Regions from separate parts of the Nocardiopsis sp. iso_25 genome, predicted to be linked through region 1. Evidence: riboswitches for the same ligand, from Rfam matches in the RefSeq annotation. Region 1 holds a riboswitch; each other region holds the start of a gene.

Region 1 (6,819 bases):
CAGGTCCGTCTCCAGGCCCCGGTCCACCGCCTCCTTGGCCGCGGCCAGCGCCACGGCCGGACCCTGGGCGTACCGGGCGACCAGCGCCACGGCGGCCCGGTAGACCTCCTCGTCCGGGACGACCTGGTCCACCAGGCCGATCTCCCGGGCCTCGTCCGCCTTCACGTGGCGACCGCTGAAGATCATCTCCTTGGCCCTGGAGGAGCCGATCAGGCGGGGCAGGCGCTGGGTCCCGCCCGCGCCGGGGATGACGCCGAGCTGGATCTCGGGCACGCCCAGCCTGGCCCCGGCACCCGCCACCCGGAAGTCCGCGGCCAGTGCCAGCTCCAGGCCGCCGCCGAGCGCGTACCCGGTGACCGCCGCCACGACCGGCTTGGGGATGCGGGCCACCAGGTTCAGAGCGCTCTGGAGGTCGCGCGCGTAGCCGAGCATCTGCGCGGCGGTGAGGTCGGCCATCTCCTTGATGTCAGCGCCCGCGACGAACACCCGCTCACCGCCGTAGACGACCACGGCGCGCACGTCCGGGTCCTTGGCGACGCGGGTCGCGGCCTCGGCGATCTCCGCGGTGAGCGCGGCGTTGAGCGCGTTCACCTTCGGCCTGTCCAGCCGGATCACGGCCACGGCCGGATGGTCCGGATCGGTCTCCACACGCACGAACTCGCCCACGGTCTGCTGCCCCTCACTACTCGGACGTCACCACTGTCTCCGAACTGCTTACCACCCGGTTCAGGAGAAGAGCAGCACCAGGGTGCCCAGGCGTGCGGACAGGGTGTAGGCCGCCGCCAGGAGCAGGGCGGCCCCCGCCAGCAGCAGCGTGTCCGCGGTCCGCCAGCGACTCTCCCGGACGCGGGTGCGCGGCCCGGTCCCGAAGGCGCGCGCGTCCATCGCCGCGGCCAGCAGCGTCCCGGTGCGGATGGAGCGCACCAACAGGGCGAACAGGCGGCCGAAGAACAGCGCGACCGCCCTGACCGGGTCGCGCCCGGCCTCCAGCCCGCGAGCCCTCCGCGCCAGTGTGATCGTGCGCCACTGGTCGGCGAGCAGCGGGACGAGCCGCAGCGCCGCCAGCACGCCCATGGCGGGACGCTCGGGGAGCCGCAGCCGCTGTACCAGGGCGTCGGCGGTCTCCGTGGGGTCGCTGCTCACGGCGGCGAGCAGCCCGGGCAGGGCGATGGCCAGCAGGCGCACCGCGGCGCCCAGCGCGCCCTCCGCACCGTGCTCCCCGTACAGGTAGTTGACCAGCCCGCTGGAGAGCCCCATGAGCAGGAAGGGCCCGCCCAGGACGAGCAGGGTGCGCCGGTCGATCCCGCTGAACGGCAGGAGCAGCAGGACGCCCGCCAGCACCGCGCCGCCGGTGACGGCGTCCACGGCCGGGACCAGGCCCACGCCCAGCAGCAGGGCGGCGAGCAGTTTGGCCGCCGGGTTGAGCCCGACCAGCCAGAAGCGCGCCCCGCCGTCCGCGGGAGCCTCCAGGGTGAGCGCGTCCCCCGGCGGGGCACCGGCCCCGCCCTGCCCTCGTACCTCGTCCGGTACACGGACCTCATCCGGCGCACGACGGACCTCGTCCGTCTCTCGGTTCCCCTCCGGCACGCGGGCCCCGCCCGGGACACGGTCCCCGTCCACGGGTGTGTCCGGAAGCCTCCGGTCAGCCACGGCTCCCCCTTCCCACCGGCGTGTGCCCCGCGGGCCCGGTCGGCTCCGGCGGGCCGGGCGGCTCCGCCCCGGCGCCCGCGTCCGGTGCGGCGGCCTCCTGGACGGCGCGGCCCCCGGCCACGCGCACCCGCGCGTCGGCCAGACTCCGCAGCAACAGGTCGTCGTGGGTGGCCATGACCACCGCGCGGCCCGCGGACCGCAGGGTGGCGAGCAGCTCCACGAGTTCGGTCCAGGTCCGGGTGTCCTGGCCGAAGGTGGGCTCGTCCAGGACGAGCGCGTCGGGCGCGTGCGCGGGGCCCGAACTGAGCGCCGTGGCCACCGACAGCCGCCGCTTCTCACCGCCCGAGAGCGTGTAGGGGTGCACGTCGGCCAGCGCGGACAGGCGCAGGCGCTCCATCAGCTCGCCCACCCAGGCCTCGGTCTCGGCCTCGCCCATCCCGGCGCGCAGCGGGGCGAAGCACAGCTCGTCGCGCACGGTGGCGGTGACGAACTGGTCCTCGGCGTGCTGGAAGACCGTGCCCACGTACCGGGCCAGCCTGCGGGCGGGCCAGCGCACGAGCGGGCGCGGGTCGGCCCCGGCCAGCGGCCCGCGCGGCAGCACCGCTCCCCGCTGGGGCCTGGACAGTCCGGCGAGAAGGGTCAGCAGCGTGGACTTGCCCGCGCCGTTGGGTCCGGTCAGGGCGGTCGCGGTCCCGGCTCGGACGGTGGCGTCCACCCCCTCGAACACCGTGCGCCGCGGCGCCGCGCGCACGCCGAGCTGGCTCGGGGTGCGCGCCGTGACGCCCACGGCCTCCAGCAGGGGCTCACCGCCCGGCGCGGGCTCAAGGACGGGCGCGGGCTCGAACCCGGGCACCCACACGCCCTGCGCGGCCAGCGAGCGCCCGTGCTCGGCGAACACGGTCCCCGGCGGCCCGTCGGCGACGACCCCGCCGCCGGGCGCCACGACCACGACCCGGTCCACCAGGTCCACGACGTCGGCCACCCGGTGCTCGACCAGCACCAGGGTCGCCTCGGTCTCGGCGAGCAGGCGGGCCAGCACGCCGCGCACCAGCGCGGCCCCGGCCGGGTCGAGGTTGGCGGTGGGCTCGTCCAGCAGCAGCAGGCGGGGGCGCATCGCCAGGGCCCCGGCGATCACCAGGCGCTGCTTCTCACCGCCCGACAGCGCGCCGGTCGGGTGGCGCGGTCCGTACGGGAAGCCCACGGCCTCCAGTGCCTCGTGGACGCGTGGCCAGATGAGGTCGGGGGCCACGCCCAGGTTCTCCGGGCCGAAGGCGACGTCGTCGCCCGCGCGCGCCATCACCAGCTGCGTCTCGGGGTCCTGGCTGACCAGGCCGACCGAGCCCCGGCTCCGGTCGGCGGGCTCTCCGTCCAGGAGCAGGGTGCCCTCGTGGTCGCCGCTGATGGCGGCGTCCTCGCCGGTCAGGCCGGCCAGCGAGTGCAGCAGGGTGGACTTGCCCGCGCCGGAGGCGCCCAGCAGCAGCACGCGTTCACCCGGCTCGATCACCAGGTCCACGCCGCGCAGCGCGTGGGACCCGCGGCCCGAGTGCCGCCAGCCCCAGCCGGAGAGCTCCACGCGCGCGCCGGGGCCCCCGGCCGCCGTCCGGCGCCCGTTCGCGGAGGCCACGGTCAGCCCCTCGCGGACGGGAAGGGGGCCAGCGCACCGGAGCGGGCCAGGGCGGTGGTGAGCAGGCGGGCGCCCACGCCCGCGATGAGGGCGGCGCTGACCACCACGATGACGCCGTAGGTGATCTGGTAGGACAGCGGCCAGGTCACGTTGTAGGCGAGGTTGTCGCGGATGGCCGGGGAGACGCCCGCGACCGCCGCCGCGAGGACGGCCACGCCCATGCCCCAGCGGCGGTAGCCGAAGGCGAGAAAGACGAGTTCGGGCAGGATGCCCTGGAGGGCGCCGTCGAGGATGACCATGATCCCCCACTGGGTGCCCAGGAGCGCCGACACCGAGGCGGCGGCGACGGCGGTGAGCAGGGCCGCGCCGGGCTTGCGGATGATCAGGCCGCCCAGCACGCCGGAGATCAGCCACATGCCGTAGACGACGGCCTGCGCGGGCGGGAAGCCGACGAAGAGCGGGGTCGTGACCGACCAGACGATGTTCCAGAGCCAGAAGACCACGCCGACCGCGACGCCGATGACGGCGGCCACGACGATGTCGACGGTGCGCCAGCTCCGCAGCCGACCGAGGACGTCGTGCCGGAAGCCGGTGCCCTGGGGGGTGGTGGTGTTCCTCTTCATTCGGTGTCCCTTCGCCGGGGGGTGCGAGGGGCCCGTGCGGCCGAGAGCGGCGCCGGGACGCGTTCCGCGCGCGCCGGGACGTCCCGGTGCGCGGGAGCACGCCACCGGTGACGGTTCCTACGACTTCCTTCGCTGGCATGACCCAGATCAGGTGTGTAAGGGTCTGCGGCCTGGTGCCGCACTCTCAGCGCTCGCGCGCTCCCCTGTCGGTTTCACCCATTTTGACTTCCTCTCCTGCCTGAAGGCAAGAGATCGCGGAACCGCCTACCGGTGGTTCGAGGCCAACGCCTCGTCACGGGTCGCCCCGTGGCCTTCCTGTTTCGTCGCCGGTCGCCCCGTCCGGGAGGACTCCCGTTGAGGTCTCACACCAGCTCCGCAGGCAACAACCGCCAGCCCGGCGGCTTCGAGATTGAGCGCCGCGTTCACATCACGGTCATGGACCACCCCACAACCGGGGCACCTCCACTCCCGTACACGCAACGGCAACGACGCGTGCACGTACCCGCATCCGGGGGTCGAGCACGCCTTGGAGGAGGGAAAGAACCGGTCCACCACGATCAGGTCCCGCCCGTACCAGGCGCACTTGTACTCCAACATGGTGCGCAGCTCACGCCAGGCCACGTCCGAGATCGCCCGGGACAGCCTGCGGTTCTTGACCATGTTGCGCACGGCCAGGTCCTCGATCACGACCACTTGGTTCTCGCGGACGAGTCGAGTGGAGAGCTTGTGCAAAAAGTCGCGCCTGCGGTCGGTGATGCGGGCGCACACCCGCGCCACCTTCCGCCGCGCCCTGTCCCGGTTCGCGCTGCCCCTGGCCTTACGGGCCAGCGCCCGCTGCGCCCGGGCCAGCCTGGCCCGGTCGCGTTGCTCGTGGCGTGGGTTGGCCACCTTCTCCCCGGTCGACAAGATCACCACGGAGGTGATTCCGGCATCGACACCGACCGCGTTGTTGACGGCCGGGGCCGACGTGATGGTGTCCTCACACAGCAGGGACACGAACCAGCGCCCGGCCGCGTCACGCGAGACCGTCACTGTCGAGGGACGGGCCCCTTCGGGCAGGGGCCGCGACCACACGATGTCCAGGGGTTCGGCCATCTTGGCCAGGGTCAGACGGCCGTCGCAGTAGCGAAAGGCCGACCGGGTGTACTCCGCCGAGGCCCGGGAGGTCTTCTTGGACTTGAACCGCGGGTACTTCGCGCGGCGGTCGAAGAAGTTGCCGAAGGCGGTGTGCAGGTGGCGCAGCGTCTGCTGGAGCGGAACGGAAGAGACCTCGGTGAGGAAGGACAGCTCCTCGGTCCTCTTCCAGGCGGTCAGCATCCCCGAGGTGTGGGAGTAACCCACCCGCTCGCGGCGCTGCTGCCAGGCGGTGGTGCGTTCGGCCAGAGCGCGGTTGTAGACCAGGCGCACGCACCCGAACGTGCGCGACAGCTCAGCCGCCTGCACATCACTCGGATAGAAGCGGTATCGATAGGCCCGCTTCACGCTCTTCCTGGTCATGACACACACCGTAGCGACCGCCCTGCGATCGCGTGAGCCGAATCCAACAGAAAGCTACAGAAAGGCGGGATCTCAGTCCCCGGGGCCGACACCGCCCTCGGGCACCTGCGGCTGCGGGGGCGTGCCGTTCCAGGGCGCGCCGCCGTCCCCGCCCGGGGACTCGCCGCCACCGCCTTCCCCGGTACCTCCGCCTCCGCCGCCTCCACCACCGCCGGTGTTTCCGCCTCCACCGCCATCGGTCGAACCTCCGCCCCCGCCGGTGCCCCCGCCGGTGCCGCCGCCGGTGCCGCCGCCACCGGTCGAACCCTCGCCGCCTCCGGTACCGCCACCGCCGCCGGTCGAGCCCCCACCGCCGGTGGCCTCCTCACCGCCGCCACCGCCGGTCGAACCGCCGTCACCCCCGCCGTCACCGCCGCCACCGGCCGCGACGCCGCCGTCACCGGTACCGCCGCCTCCACCGCCTCCACCGGTGTCGCCGTCGTCGCTGTCGCCACCGCCGCCCGACGGCTTGTCAGAGGCCTTGCCGTAGATCTTCGGCGAGGGCGCGAACTCCTCCTCCGGCAGGCCCGCCACGGCCTCGCGCATGGTGGCCTGCCAGATCGGGCCGGGCAGCGTGGCCCCGTAGACGATGCCGTAGTAACGGTCGCCGATGGTCACGCCCTGGAGAGTGTGCTGCTCCCCGCCCCGGATGTCCCCGACCACCACGGTCCCGGCCAGGTTCGGGGTGTAGCCCGCGAACCACGCGTAGGCCGCGCTGTCTGTGGTGCCGGTCTTGCCCGCCACCGGGCGCCCGATCTCCAGGCCGTTGGCGGTACCGCCCTCGAAGGTCTGCTGGAGCAGGTGGTTGACGCCGTCGGCGACCTCGGTGTCCAGCGCTCCCTCCTCGCACTCGGTGCCCATCTCGATCTCCTCGCCGTCCTCGCCCTCGAAGAGGACCGAGGCCACGGGGACCGGCTCGCAGTAGGTGCCCCGGGAGGCGAAGACGGCGTAGGCGCTGGCCATGGTGAGCGGGGAGACCTCCTGGTCGCCCAGGGTGAAGGAGCTCCACACCTGCAGGTCCTCGCCGTCCGCGCGGTGGACGCCCAGGCTCTGGGCCATCTCCGCCGTCTCGCACAGGCCGACGCGTTCCTGGAGCTGGGCGAAGTAGGTGTTCACCGAACCCTTCGTCCCGCTGATCATGTTGTGCTTTCCGCCGTCGCTCTCCCCGGCGTTGCGCACGTCCCAGGGCGACATCCTGCCGCCCTCGCAGTTCTCCAGGCCGCTCACCGTCGTGGACTTGGGCGAGGAGAAGCTGGTGTCGTACTCGAGCCCGGCGTCCAGGGCGGCGGCCAGGGTGAACGGCTTGAACGTCGAACCCGCCTGGTAGCCCAGCGACCCGCCGTCGTCGTGGTCCACGGACAGGTTGATCGAGGTGGTGCCCGGCTC
Region 2 (6,819 bases), 500 kb from region 1:
GAGACCCTGGAGAAGGTCGACCCTGAGCAGCTGAGGTCGGAACTGGGCGGACCGCTGGACCCGGAGTTCGCCACCGAGCCGCCCGGCAACGAGGCCGACGCCCCCTGACCCGGGGAAGCGTCGGCCCCGCGTCGCGTCGCTACCGGCCCGCCTGGAGCTCCCTGATCACCTCGGCGAAGCGGTCCAGACCCCAGTTGAGGTCCTCCTCGCTGATCACCAGGGGCGGCGACATCCGCACGGTGGAGCCGTGGGTGTCCTTGACCAGGACCCCGTGGTCGGCGAGGCGCTCGCACAGCTCCCGGCCCGAGGCCAGCGACGGGTCGACGTCGATGCCGGCCCACAGTCCGATGCTGCGCGCGGACACCACCCCGTCCCCGACGAACTCCTTGAGGCGGCGCTTGAGCACCTCGCCCAGACGGCGCGTGTTCTCCAGGTAGGGCCCCTCGGTGAGCATCCGCACGACCGTGCTCCCGACCGCCCCGGCCAGCGGGTTGCCGCCGAACGTGCTGCCGTGCTGGCCGGGCTGGATGACGCCGAGCACGTCCTCGTCGGCGACCATCGCCGACACCGGCAGGATGCCGCCGCCCAGCGCCTTGCCGAACAGGTAGGCGTCGGGGACCACACCGCTGTGCTCGCAGGCCCGGACCGTCCCGGTGCGGCCCAGGCCCGACTGCACCTCGTCGGCGATGAACAGCACCCGCTCACGGTCGCAGATCTCCCTGACCCGGGGCAGGAAGTCCGCCGGGGGCACGATCACGCCCGCCTCGCCCTGCACGGGCTCGATGAGGACCGCCGCGGTCGTGGAGTCGATGGCGGCCTCGATGGCCTCGGCGTCACCGTAGGGCACGGACCGGAAACCCGGCGTGTAGGGCCCGAAACCGGTCCTGGCCTCAGGGTCCGACGAGAAGGAGACGATGGTGGTGGTGCGTCCGTGGAAGTTGGCGCCCGCCACGACGATGGTCGCCTCGTTCTCGGGCACGCCCTTGACCTCGTAGGCCCACTTGCGGGCCACCTTGATGCCGGTCTCCACCGCCTCGGCGCCGGTGTTCATCGGCAGGACCTTCTCCTTGCCGACCATGTCGGCGAGGGCGCTGACCCACGGGCCGAACTGGTCGTTGTAGAAGGCCCGGCTCGTGAGGGTCACCCGGTCGATCTGCCGGTGCGCCGCCGCGAGCAGGTCGGGGTTGTGATGGCCGAAGTTCATGGCGGAGTACCCGGCCAGGCAGTCCAGGTACCTCCTGCCCTCGACGTCGGTCACCCAGGCGCCACGGCCCTCGGCGATCACGACGGGAAGGGGTGAGTAGTTGTGCGCCGACCGCGCCCGCGCGAGCGCGATGTGGTCCGCGCCGGAGAGTGCCTCTCCACCGGGGTTCCCGGCGGAGTCCCGCTGTCCCAGGTTCTGGGTGTTGCCCATCTAGCCGCTCCGATCACCATTGACCGATGTCAGACAGTTGATACCCACCATCGGGCCGGATCGCGCCCCTTCGGCGGGAGGTCCCCAAGAGTTGAGCAGATGATCCGGTGAGCCCACAAGGGGTGGGAGATGTCACAGCTCGGGGGCGATGCCCGAAAACCCGTCCGCGAAACGCCGCGCACACCCTCTGAGCGGGGTCGTCACATCCATGGTGACCTGCGATAACGCCCCTGGTGACGCGCTCCACAGCCCCGACGGCGGTCGGGCAGCCCCCCGAGGGGTACGGTCGCACCATCAGCCACTCAGCCGCCGCGAGCACCGAGCCGTGGACGGCTCCGTCGACCGTGCCCGGGAGGTCAGGCGTGCCCACCTCCGCGTCCCCGGACGCCCCCTTCTCGCTCTCCCGCCTGTTCGCGGCGGTCGCCGACGCCGTGCCGGACCGGACCGCCCTGGTCGCCGGCCCCCGTCGGCTCACCTACCGCGCCCTGCACGAGCGCTCGCTGCGGCTGGCCCGCCACCTGGTCGGCGCGGGCGTGCGCCCCGGCGAGCACGTCGCCGTCCTGGCGTTCAACCGCGCCGAGTGGGTGGAGTCCTTCCTCGGCGTCCTGCGCGCGGGAGCGGTCCCGGTCAACGTCAACTACCGCTACGTCGCGGGCGAGCTGCGCCACGTCCTGGCCGACTCGCACGCGGTCGCGCTGATCGCGGAGGACTCGCTGGCCGGGGCGGTGGACACGGTCCGCTCCGACCTGCCCCGGCTGCGCCACGTCCTGCTCGTCGCGGACGGCTCCGCGCGCGGGACGCGGGGCCTCGACTACGAGGAAGCGCTGGCCTCGGCGCCCGAGGACGCGGTCCTGCCCCCGACCAGCGGCGAGGACCACTACCTGCTCTACACCGGCGGCACGACGGGCTACCCCAAGGGCGTGCTGTGGCGGCAGGCGGACATCTTCCGCGCGGCCCTGGAGCGCCGCGCTCCGGGCACGCCCAGCGCCCGCACCCCGCGGGAGGTGGCCGAGCGCGCCGCGCGTTGCTTCGAGCAGCGCATGCTGGTCCTCGGTCCGCTCATGCACGCGGCCGGACAGTGGAACGCGCTGAGCATGCTGCTGTGCGGCAAGCGGGTGGTGCTGTCCACCGACCGCAGCTTCCGTCCGGACCGGGTGCTGGAGACGGCGCACCGGGAGGGCGTGCACGCGCTCCAGCTGGTGGGCGACGCCATGGCCCGCCCGCTGGCCCGCCACCTGCTCACCGAACCGGGGCTGTGCCCGGACCTGGCCTCGGTCCGCTCCGGCGGCACCCCGCTCACCCCGGCGGTGCGCGCGCTGTGGCACGCCTGGCGCGAGGACGTGTCCCTCTCCGACGCCTACGGGGGGTCGGAGACGGGCGTGTGCGGGTCGGCGACCGGCGCCGAACCGGCCGGTCCGGCGGAGGCCCCCTCCGGGGGCGGCCCCTCGGGCAGCCGCAGCTTCACCATGGGCGGCAGCATCGCGGTGCTGGACGCGTCCCTGCGCCCGCTGCCCCCGGGTTCGCGGGAGGTGGGGCGGATCGCGCGCACCGGACGGATCCCGCTGGGCTACTACAACGACCCCCTGGCGACCGCGCGCACCTTCCCCACCGACGCCGAGGGGCGCCGCTGGGCGCTGTCGGGCGACTTCGGGACGTGGGACGCCGACGGCTCGATCGCGCTGCTGGGACGCGGCAGCGCGGTGATCAACACCGCCGGGGAGAAGGTCTACCCCGAGGAGGTGGAGGCCGTGCTCAAGGCCCACCCCTCGGTGGAGGACGCCATCGTGGTGCCCTCGCCCGACGAGTACCTCGGGCAGCGGGTGACCGCGCTGGTCTCGCTGGCCGCGAACGCCCGTCTGGAGGAGGCGGAGCTGCGCGCGTACTGCCGGGTCCGGCTGGCGGGGTTCAAGGTGCCGCGCACCGTGCACTTCGTGGACCGGGTGCGGCGTACGGCGGTCGGCAAACAGGACTACCGGTGGGCGGCGTCGGTCACCGGGACCGGTTCACCCGCTCCGGCCGTCCCGACCCTTCCCTGAGAGCCGGTCCGCTCTCCGGTCCCCGCCGGGGACTCCTCCACGGGCCCGGGGTCATGTCGGAACAGGTCCTGCGGCCGAACCCCCCGTTCCGGGGCGGGCCCCGGGGACGGACTTCGGAACGGGTGCCGGACCGTGCCGGAGACGGCGCTCGCGGCCGGGCACCCGGCCTCCCCGGCGGCCTGCTGCGGAACTCCGCACCCGGGCGGTACCGGACCCTTCATTTCGGGCACAGGGTCAATATGGACTTACCCAGCCGAAACAGGGGTTTCACCGGACGTCGGCCGCTCTGGACCCCCTCCGCCACCGCTAGACTGGCGTCGCCTGGTCCAAGGCCCCACGGTTTCCCCTCCCCCGCTCCGACCGGTTCGCACACTCCCGGCCGGGGCCGACCGGTCCACTCCGCCTCCGGTCGAGGCCGTGGACCGCGAGGACCACCTTTGACCCACCCCTCCACCCGTGCACACGGTGCGCGTGCGGTGACACCACTAGGACGGAGGACGGCGCGCTTCCCCGGGCCCGGCCCGAAGCGCTCCCAAGAACCCAGATGCCCAACTCAGTAGGCAGCTACATCTTCAACGCGGTGCGCGGCGGCGCCGTGGGCGCCTCGGAGGCCCTTCCCGGTATCAGCGGCGGTACGGTCGCCCTCATCGTCGGTCTCTACGACAAGCTCATCGGCGGCGCCGGCCACATGGTCAGCGGTGTCAGGCGCTACGTCACCGACGTCCCGCGCGGACGCGGGAGGGAGCGCGCCCAGGAGCAGTTCCGCCAGGTGGACTGGAGCGTGCTGGTCCCCGCGCTCGTCGGCATGGTGGCCTTCCTCGGTATGGCGGCCGTGGTCCTCGCCCCGCTGGTCGAGTCCCACACCCAGTACGCGTACGCGCTGTTCTTCGGCCTGGTCCTGGCCTGCCTGTGGATCCCCTACACCGGCGCGGGTCACGGGTGGCGGGCCCGGCACTACCTCATCGCCCTGGTCTTCGCCGCGGGGGCGTTCTTCCTCACCGGCCTGCCCGGCGCCAACCTGCCCACCCACCCGGTCGTCGTCTTCCTCGCCGCGGCGGTGGCCGTCTGCGCGCTGGTGCTGCCAGGGCTGTCCGGGTCCTTCATCCTGCTGACGCTGGGCCTGTACGAGCCCACGATCAGCGCGGTCGGCGACATGGACATCGCCTACCTCTCTGTGTTCGCGCTCGGCATGCTCACGGGCCTGTCGCTGTTCGTGAAGCTGCTCCAGCACCTGCTGGAGAACTTCCACCACATGACCCTGGTGGTCCTCACCGGCCTCATGGCCGGTTCGCTGCGCGCCCTGTGGCCCTGGCAGGACGAGGACCGCACGTTCCTGGCCCCCACCGACGTCCCGGTGACAGTCGGCCTGATGGCGATCGGCTTCGCGATCGTGGCGGCGGCCATCGTCTGGGAGCGCCGCAAGCGCCTCCGGATGGAAGAAGCCGAACTCCACCGGACCCCCACCCACGTCTGAGAACGGGAACGACAACCGCATGACAACGAATCTGCTGATGACCGCGGCCTCGACGACCGACGTCGACGTCGCCCACGAGTACGAGGGATTCATCGGGTGGGTCCTGAACCTGATGACGACCCTGGGCGAACCCGGTGTCGGCGTGGCGCTGTTCATCGAGACCTTCTTCCCGCCGATGCCCAGTGAGGCGGTCCTGCCCGGCGCCGGGTTCCTCGCCTACGCCGGACACATGAACGTGTGGCTGGCCATCGTGTGGGCGACGATCGGCTGCCTGGTCGGCGCGTGGGGCTTCTACGCGATCGGCGCGCTCCTGGGCCGCGAGCGCACGGCCTGGCTGGTCGAGAAGACCCCGCTGCTGGAGATCGAGGACTTCTACAAGGCCGAGCGCTTCTTCGCCCGCTTCGGCGGCGTCGCCGTCCTGCTGGGCCGGTGCGTGCCCCTGGTCCGCAGCTTCATCTCGGTGCCCGCCGGGATCGAGCGGATGCCCCTGTTCAAGTTCTCGCTGTACACAGTCATCGGCTCCGCGGTGTGGAACACCATCTGGATCGGCCTCGGCTACGTCTTCGGCCCGGCCATCGAGCCCGTTCTGGCCCAGTGGAGCGGCGTGATCAGCAACATCGTCGTCGTGCTCATCGGCCTGCTGGTGCTGTGGTTCATCCTGGCCCGCGTCTACAAGCGGACCAAGGCCCGCCGGACCGAGGGCACCTCCGCCTGAGCACCCGCCCCCGGGGCCCGCTCCCCGTGAACCCCTCCAGGGGTCCGCCCGCATCCCCCGGGCGGACCCCTTCGGCGTTCTGTGGGTATCCTGCCCGGAACGCACCACAAACACATAATGACCGGGGCCGCCGACGCGGCTCCGGAGGCGCGGGGTGCCGGGACACGTTCCCGGCTGAGAGCACACCCGTCGAACCTGCCCTAGTTAGCACTAGCGAAGGAACGCCATGAGCGTGTACAACATCGTGTCCATCGCCGGCAGCGACCCCAGCGGGGGCGCGGGCGTCCAGGCCGACCTCAAGGCCTTCTCCGCGCACGGGACCTTCGGGATGACGGTGATCACCGCGCTGACCGCCCAGTCCACGCTCGGCGTCACCGGGGTCCACCCGATCCCCGCGCGCTTCGTCGCCCACCAGATGGACACCCTCTTCACCGACGCCGTCGTGCACGCGGTCAAGGTGGGCATGCTGGGCACCTCGGAGGTCACCGAGGCCGTGGCCGAGGCGATCGACCGCCACACGCTGCCGAACGTGGTGGTGGACCCGGTGATGGTCGCCAAGAGCGGGGACCGCCTGCTGGAGGCCTCGGCCGTCGACGCGCTGCGTACCAAGCTCCTGCCCCGCGCGGACCTGGTCACCCCGAACCTGCCCGAGGCCGCAGACCTGCTGGAGGAGCCCGAGGCGACCGATCTGGCGTCGATGCGCGCCCAGGCCTGGCGGCTGCTGGACCTCGGCCCGCGCAGGGTCCTGCTCAAGGGCGGCCACCTGCCCGGCGGTGAGAGCGTCGACGTCCTGGTCTCCCGGGACGCCGACCCGGTCGAGTTCCGCGCCCCGAGGGTGGCCACCCGCAACACGCACGGCACCGGGTGCACGCTGTCCTCCTCGATCGCGGCCCTGCTGCCGCAGCGGCCGGACGTGGCCGCCGCGGTGGGCGGCGCCAAGGACTACCTGACCGAGGCCATCCGGCGCGCCGACGAGATCGACGCGGGCGGCGGACAGGGCCCGGTGCACCACTTCCACGCCTGGTGGTAGCAGCGGCGTCCGGAGGGGGAACGCCGAGGGGGGACCGGCTCAGCGCAGGTCCCCCCTCCCCGTTGCGTCCTCCGGTGGGGCTCACGGCCCCTACCGGGTCAGACCTTGGTCACGTCCTCCATGACCTTGTCCGGGTCCCTCCAGTCGGGG
Region 3 (6,819 bases), 3.2 Mb from region 1:
CACCAGCTCCAGCCCGGCGGCCGGGCGGCCCGGCTTGGTGGGGGTCGCCCAAGTCGGTCCGACGCAGAAGTAGTCGCTGCCGGGCTCCTCGGCGGAGGCGGCCGCGGCGGCGACGTCGTTGTTGGAGCGGCCGATCAGGGGGTCGGCGCCGATGATGTCGCGGGCCATGGGCACGGGCAGGTCCCGCTGGCCCAGGTGGAGGACGTCGGCGCGCACGGCGCGGGCGATGTCGGCGCGGTCGTTGACCGCAAGCAGGGCGCCGTACCGCTCGCACGCCTCCTTCATCACCTCCAGGGCCGCGATCTCCTCGCGCGCCTCCAGGCCCTTGTCCCGGAGCTGGATGATGTCCACTCCCCCGGCAAGGGCCGCGTCGGCGAACTCGGCCAGGTCTCCCCGGCTGGTCCGGGCGTCGGTGCACAGGTACAGAAGCGATGCGTCCAGGCGCTTGCGCAGGCTGGTTCCGTGGCTGGTCCTCACACGCTCCACCCTAGGCCCTGGTGCGTTCGGACCCAAGGGGGAGGAGCGCGGCGGCGCGCCCCTCCCCTCTCCCCCACGGGTCGCGAACGGGCCCGTGGGGCCGCGGACTAGAAGGCCAGGCTCTGGGCCCGGCGGCGCACCTCGGTGCCCCGGTTCTCGCGCATGGCCTGGATCGGCGTGCCCGGCAGGGAGTCGTCGGGGGTGAACAGCCAGCGCAGGGCCTCCTCGGAGGAGAAGCCCGCGTCGGTGAGCAGCAGCAGCGTCCCCGGCAGACCCTTGACCAGGTCGTCGCCGTCGATGAAGGCCGCGGGAATGGAGAGTTCGCCGTCGCGGACCACACCCATCATGCGGTTCTCGCGGATCAGCGTCTTGATCCGGTTCGGGCTCACGCCCAGCGGAGCGGCGGCTTCCTTGAGGGTCAGCCAGTCGCCGATCAGCGTGTCGATGTCGCGTTGTGTCACACCACCAATCTGCCACATCCGCGCACCTCCTTCCCCCCGGCACGGCGCACGTCGGCCACGGGTCCTAGAATGGGGACAGACCCCTACATCCCGCGGGAGCCGGGTGGGACCCGGCTGAGAGGGAGGCTGTGAGCCTCCGACCGCACGAACCTGATCCGGATCATGCCGGCGAAGGGAGTGGAAGCCACAGCCGTGCGCACCTCCGACGATTTCCACCGCGACCGCGTCGTCGTGGTCGGCGGCGGCCTGGTCGGGCGGGTCACCGCCTGGCGGGCCGCCCAACGCGGACTGAGCGTCACCCTGGTCGAGTCCGACCCCGCCCGCGCGGCCTCCACCGTGGCCGCGGGCATGCTGACCCCCGCCACCGAGGCGGCGTTCGGCGAGGAGCCCCTCATGGAGCTGGGCATCCGCTCGGCCCGCATGTACGCGGACTTCGTCGCCGAACTGGAGGAGGCCAGCGGCCTGGACGTGGGCCACCGCGCCACCGGCACGCTGCTGGTCGCCTTCGACCGCGACGACCTGGCCGTCCTCACCGAACTGCACGCGCTCCAGCGGAGGCTGGGCATCGCAGCCGAGCGCCTGACCGGCCGCGAGTGCCGCCGCCTGGAGCCCATGCTCGCCCCGTCCGTGCGCGGCGGCGTCCTGGCCCCCGACGACCACTCCGTGGACCCGCGGCGGCTGCTGCGCGCCCTGGCCGCGGCGGGCGGGCGCGCGGGCGTGACCGAGGTCCGCGGGCTGGTCGGGGAGGTCCTCTCCCCCGGCCCCGGGGGCGCCCGGCTGGGCGTGCGCCTGACCGGGGAGGCCGCGGCGGGCCAGACCCTGCCCGCGCACCAGGTGGTGCTGGCCGCGGGCTGCTGGGGCAACGGCATCGCGGTCCCCGAACCCGTGGTCCCGCCGCTGCGCCCGGTCAAGGGGCAACTGCTGCGCGCCCGGGTGCCCGACGGGGAACCGCCGCTCGTCGGCCGGACCGTCCGCGGCCTGGTCCGGGGATTCCCGACCTACCTGGTGCCGCGCGCCGACGGCGAGGTCGTCATCGGCGCCACCCAGGAGGAGCTGGGCCACGACACCTCGCTCACCGCCGGGGGGCTCTGGCAGGTGCTGAGGGACGCGCGCGAACTCGTCCCCGGGGTGAGCGAACTGGAGGTCACCGAGACCTGCGTCGGGCTGCGCCCCGGCTCCCCCGACAACGAACCCCTCCTGGGACCCACCCGGGTCCCGGGGCTGCACCTGGCCGCCGGGCACTTCCGGCACGGGGTCCTGCTGACCCCGGTGACCGGTGAGGCCATGGCCCGGGCCCTGACCGACGGAGACCTGCCCGAGTACGCCCGCCGTTTCACGGCACGACGCGCAAGTAGGTAGTAGCAGTGGAACTGATCATCAACGGCGACCGCCGCGAGTTCGCCGACGAGACGACCGTGGAAGCGGTCGTGCGCGACCTGACCGGCGCCGAGGCCCCCGGCGGTGTCGCCGTGGCCGTCAACGACGAGGTGGTGCGCCGGACCGCGTGGGCCGCGAGCCCGCTCAACCAGGGCGACCGCGTGGACGTCCTCACCGCGGTGCAGGGAGGCTGAGGATGAACGACGACCTCGTGATCGCGGGAACCTCCTTCGGGTCCCGGCTCATCACCGGAACCGGCGGAGCCCCCTCCCTGGAGGTCCTGGAGGAGGCCCTGATCGCCTCCGGCACCGAGCTGACCACCGTGGCGATGCGCCGGGTCTCCCCCGGCACGCGGGGGTCGGTGTGGGACGTCCTGACCCGCAACAGCATCCGGGCGCTGCCCAACACCGCCGGGTGCTTCACCGCCGTCGACGCGGTGCGCACCGCGCGCCTGGGCCGCGAGGCGCTGGAGACCGACTGGGTCAAGCTGGAGGTGGTCGCGGACGAGCACACGCTGCTGCCCGACCCCGTCGAGCTGCTGGAGGCCGCCGAACAGCTGGTGGACGAGGGCTTCACCGTGCTGCCCTACACCAACGACGACCCCGTGCTGGCCCGGCGCCTGGAGCAGGTGGGCTGCGCCGCGGTGATGCCCCTGGCCGCCCCGATCGGCTCCGGGCTGGGCATCCGCAACCCGCACAACCTGGAGCTGATCGTCGAGCAGGCCGGTGTGCCGGTCATCGTGGACGCGGGGATCGGCACCGCCAGCGACGCCGCACTGGCCATGGAGCTGGGCTGCGACGCGGTCCTGCTGGCCACGGCCGTGACCCGCGCCCAGGACCCGGTGCGCATGGCCGCCGCGATGCGCGACGCCGTACGCGCGGGCCGCGGCGCGCGCCTGGCCGGCCGCATCCCCGTGCGGCGCTACGCCCAGGCCTCCTCGCCCTCCGTGAGTTAGGCCACCGGGCCCCGCGCCCCGCCCCGGCCCGCCGCCGACCGGTGCGTTCCGGCCGGGGAGTTTGGCGGTGTCCTCTACCGTGGAACGAGTGCGCGGCCCCGCAAGGGCGCATCCCGCACACCACGACAACCCAGGCGCGAGCGTCCCCACCGCCGACGGAGCGGGCCTCACCGGGAACGGGGAGACCCGGCGACCGGCGGGGCACACACCACCGGAACCGGGAGGGCCCCGGCCGGGGCCGGGGCCCGTCCTCCGGGGAGACCGAACAGTCCTCCCCGGGGTCCCACCGGCCCCGCCGACACCGGAACGGGACGGCGCGACCGCGAACCGCGGGGCAGACCTGGCGTGGGCTTCCGCTATCGTGTCGGTTCGACACCCGGTGTCGGGTACGCGCCACCGGCCGCGACAGCCCGCGCTCCCCGCAGCAAGGACACTACTCCGCCGTGGACATGACGACTTCCGACCCGCTCGTAGGCGCCACCCTGGACCGACGTTACTTCGTGGAGTCCAGGATCGCCGGAGGCGGGATGGCGACCGTCTACGTCGCCCACGACCTGAGGTTGGACCGACGGCTGGCCCTGAAGGTGATGCACCCTTCGCTGGCCCAGGACCCGACCTTCGTGCAGCGCTTCATCAACGAGGCGCACTCCGTCGCCAAGCTCTCCCACCCCAACGTCGTGCAGGTCTTCGACCAGGGTGAGGACCAGGGGCACGTGTTCCTGGCCATGGAGTACGTACCCGGGCGCACCCTGCGCGACCTGCTCAAGTCCCGGGGCAGGCTCGGCGCCCACGACGCCCTGAACGCCATGGCCCCGGTGCTGGCCGCGCTCGGCGCCGCCCACCAGGCGGGCATGGTCCACCGCGACGTCAAGCCCGAGAACGTCCTCATCACCGAGGACGGCCGGGTCAAGGTCGCCGACTTCGGACTGGCCCGCGCCGTGGAGCAGTCCAACCAGGGGCTGACCCGCACGGGCACCCTCATGGGCACGGCGGCCTACCTGGCCCCCGAGCAGATCGAGAAGGGCGTCGCCGACGCCCGCAGCGACGTGTACGCGGCGGGCATCATGCTCTACGAGCTGCTCACCGGCAGCCAGCCGCACACCGGCGAGACGCCCATCGCGATCGCCTACCAGCACGTCAACGAGGACGTCCCGCGCCCCTCGCACTTCCTGCCCGGCCTGCCCGCGGAGGTCGACGCGCTGGTCACCAAGGCCACCGAGCGCGACCCCAGGTACCGTCCCAGCAACGCGGGCCAGTACCTGGCCAAGGTCCTGGCGGTGCTCAACGGCCTGCCCGCGTCTCCCCCCGCCTCCGCTGCCGACCAGGCCCCGCTGACACCCGTCGCCCCGGCGGCGGCGACCACGGCCTCGGTGACCGCGCCCCAGCTCATCGCCGGGGGCGCCGGTCCGGGCACCGAGAACGCGACCATGGTCGTGGACATGGCCTCGGCCGGGCTCGACGACGGCCGCTACGACGACTACGACCGCGGCAAGGACGGGTACGGCGACGACGACGGGTACGACGACTACCGTGACGGCCCCGGCGACCGGCGCCGCCGCAACCTGCTGATCGGGATCGGCGCGGCGGTCCTGGCGATCGTCCTGCTCGGCGCGGGCTGGTGGTTCCTCGTCGGCCAGTACGAGAACGTCCCCGACGTGGTGGGCAGCGACCCCGAGGCCGCGAGCCAGATGATCCGCGACGAGGGACTGCGCTACGACCTGTCCTCCGATGCCGTCTACAGCGACGCCGAACCGGGCACGGTCGGCGAGACCGACCCCGAGGTGGGCACCCGCCTGTCCCCCGACGACGTGGTCACCGTGTACCTGTCCAAGGGCCCGCAGACGGTGGAGATGCCCGACCTGGTCGAGATGGACGCCGCCGACGCCCTCAAGGAGCTGGAGGACCTCGGCTTCGCCCCGGACAACATCGTGCAGGAGGACGTGAGCTCCACCGAGATCGAGCCCGGCGCGGTGGTCTCCACCTCCCCCGAGGCGGGCGCGGAGGCCGACCGGGAGGAGCCGGTCACCGTCACCGTCAGCCAGGGCATCCCGGTGCCCGCGGTGGTCGGCGAGGACCTGGACACCGCCCGCCAGATGCTGGAGGGCGAGGGCCTGTCCGTCGAGGTGGTCGAGGAGGAGAGCGCGGACGTCGAGGAGGGCAAGGTCATCCAGCAGAGCCCCGACAGCGGCTCCAGCATCGGCTCCGGCGGCACCGTCACCCTCACCGTCTCCACCGGCCCGCCCGGCGTGGACGTCCCCGACGTGGTCGGCATGCGGGTCAACGACGCGCGCGAGGCGCTGGAGGAGGCCGGTTTCAAGGTCAAGGTCGAGCGCGTCTTCGGCGGCCGCGAGGTGGCGCACCAGTCGCACACCGGCAGGGCGCCCGAGGACACCGAGATCACGATCACCGCGACTCCGGGCGGCATCGACCTGGGCGACTTCGGCGAGGGCGGCGGCAACGGCCGCGGCGACGACGATGACGACTGACCGGCCCGGGCGCGCGGCCTGAGCCGGAAGCGAGGGGGCGGGACCGGTCGGTCCCGCCCCCTCGCCGTGTGCGGCCGACCCCGCGAGGGGGTACGGCCGCCGCCCCGGCTGGGTCGGCGCGGCCCCCGCCCCTTGCACCGCCCCGGTCGTCGGCCCGTACCGTGGGCGCCGCCCGCCCGGGATAGGGTCGCCTGCATGGCGAGCGAGGCGATCCGGGTACTGGTGGTGGACGACCACCCCATGTGGCGCGACGCGGTCGCGCGCGACCTCGGCGAGGCCGGTATCGAGGTCGTGGGCACCGCGGGGGACGGCGCCAAGGCGCTGCGCATCGCCCCGGCCGCACGCCCCACCCTGGCCGTCGTGGACCTGCACCTGCCCGACATGAGCGGGGTCGAGCTGACCGCGGGCCTGGTGGCGCTGTCCCCGCCGCCGCGGGTGCTGGTGCTGTCGGCCAGCGGGGCCAGCGACGACGTACTGGCCGCGGTGAAGGCCGGGGCCACCGGTTACCTGGTCAAGTCGGCGGGGCGGGAGGAACTGCTGGACGCGGTGCGCCGGGTGCACGAGGGCGTGGCCGTGTACACACCGGGCCTGGCCGGACTGGTGCTGGGCGAGTACCGCAGGCTCTCGTCGGCGGATCGCTCCCGGGAGCCGGAGGCGCCGGAGCTGACCCCCCGCGAGACCGAGGTGCTGCGCCTGGTCGCCAAGGGGCTGGCCTACAAGCAGATCGCGCAGCGGCTGGGCATCTCCCACCGCACCGTGCAGAACCACGTGCAGAACACCCTCACCAAGCTGCACCTGCACAACAGGGTGGAGCTGGTGCGCTACGCCATCGACCGGGGCCTGGACGACTGACGCTGGGCGCGTCCGCGCCCTCCGCCCCCTCCGGGCCGGGCGCGTTCACCGCGTATTCTCCTCCCCGGGTTGGCCCCGGATCACCGCTCCCACTATGGTCTAGACCATATGGCGCCATGCGTCGTAAAACACACAACGTCGAGGAGAATTCGTATGCGAGTCGGGGTGCTGACCGGCGGTGGGGACTGCCCTGGTCTGAACGCGGTCATCC

Evidence for each region. Region 1 has a riboswitch for thiamine pyrophosphate ahead of AC0VX6_RS04835 (ECF transporter S component). Riboswitches for the same ligand answer to the same signal wherever they lie in the genome.
Region 2: another riboswitch for thiamine pyrophosphate. It lies ahead of thiD (bifunctional hydroxymethylpyrimidine kinase/phosphomethylpyrimidine kinase); the one in region 1 lies ahead of AC0VX6_RS04835 (ECF transporter S component).
Region 3: another riboswitch for thiamine pyrophosphate. It lies ahead of thiO (glycine oxidase ThiO); the one in region 1 lies ahead of AC0VX6_RS04835 (ECF transporter S component).

Annotation. Positions count from the first base shown of each region.
Region 1 is NZ_CM149667.1:1,060,197-1,067,015, reverse strand. It holds gene AC0VX6_RS04850 (enoyl-CoA hydratase/isomerase family protein) at 1-666, opposite strand, end outside; gene AC0VX6_RS04845 (energy-coupling factor transporter transmembrane component T family protein) at 727-1,470, opposite strand; gene AC0VX6_RS04840 (ABC transporter ATP-binding protein) at 1,643-3,274, opposite strand; gene AC0VX6_RS04835 (ECF transporter S component) at 3,277-3,897, opposite strand; TPP riboswitch at 4,005-4,112, opposite strand; gene AC0VX6_RS04830 (RNA-guided endonuclease InsQ/TnpB family protein) at 4,162-5,394, opposite strand; gene AC0VX6_RS04825 (transglycosylase domain-containing protein) at 5,467-6,819, opposite strand, start outside.
Region 2 is NZ_CM149667.1:1,560,172-1,566,990, reverse strand. It holds gene AC0VX6_RS06890 (SGNH/GDSL hydrolase family protein) at 1-108, shown strand, start outside; gene rocD (ornithine--oxo-acid transaminase) at 140-1,414, opposite strand; gene AC0VX6_RS06880 (acyl-CoA synthetase) at 1,777-3,450, shown strand; gene AC0VX6_RS06875 (DUF368 domain-containing protein) at 3,995-4,924, shown strand; gene AC0VX6_RS06870 (DedA family protein) at 4,944-5,639, shown strand; TPP riboswitch at 5,780-5,878, shown strand; gene thiD (bifunctional hydroxymethylpyrimidine kinase/phosphomethylpyrimidine kinase) at 5,866-6,669, shown strand; gene AC0VX6_RS06860 (alanine/glycine:cation symporter family protein) at 6,768-6,819, opposite strand, start outside.
Region 3 is NZ_CM149667.1:4,562,266-4,569,084, forward strand. It holds gene thiE (thiamine phosphate synthase) at 1-477, opposite strand, end outside; gene AC0VX6_RS19595 (Rv2175c family DNA-binding protein) at 585-938, opposite strand; TPP riboswitch at 1,021-1,132, shown strand; gene thiO (glycine oxidase ThiO) at 1,101-2,297, shown strand; gene thiS (sulfur carrier protein ThiS) at 2,303-2,509, shown strand; gene AC0VX6_RS19610 (thiazole synthase) at 2,512-3,270, shown strand; gene pknB (Stk1 family PASTA domain-containing Ser/Thr kinase) at 3,714-5,756, shown strand; gene AC0VX6_RS19620 (response regulator) at 5,952-6,608, shown strand; gene AC0VX6_RS19625 (6-phosphofructokinase) at 6,762-6,819, shown strand, end outside.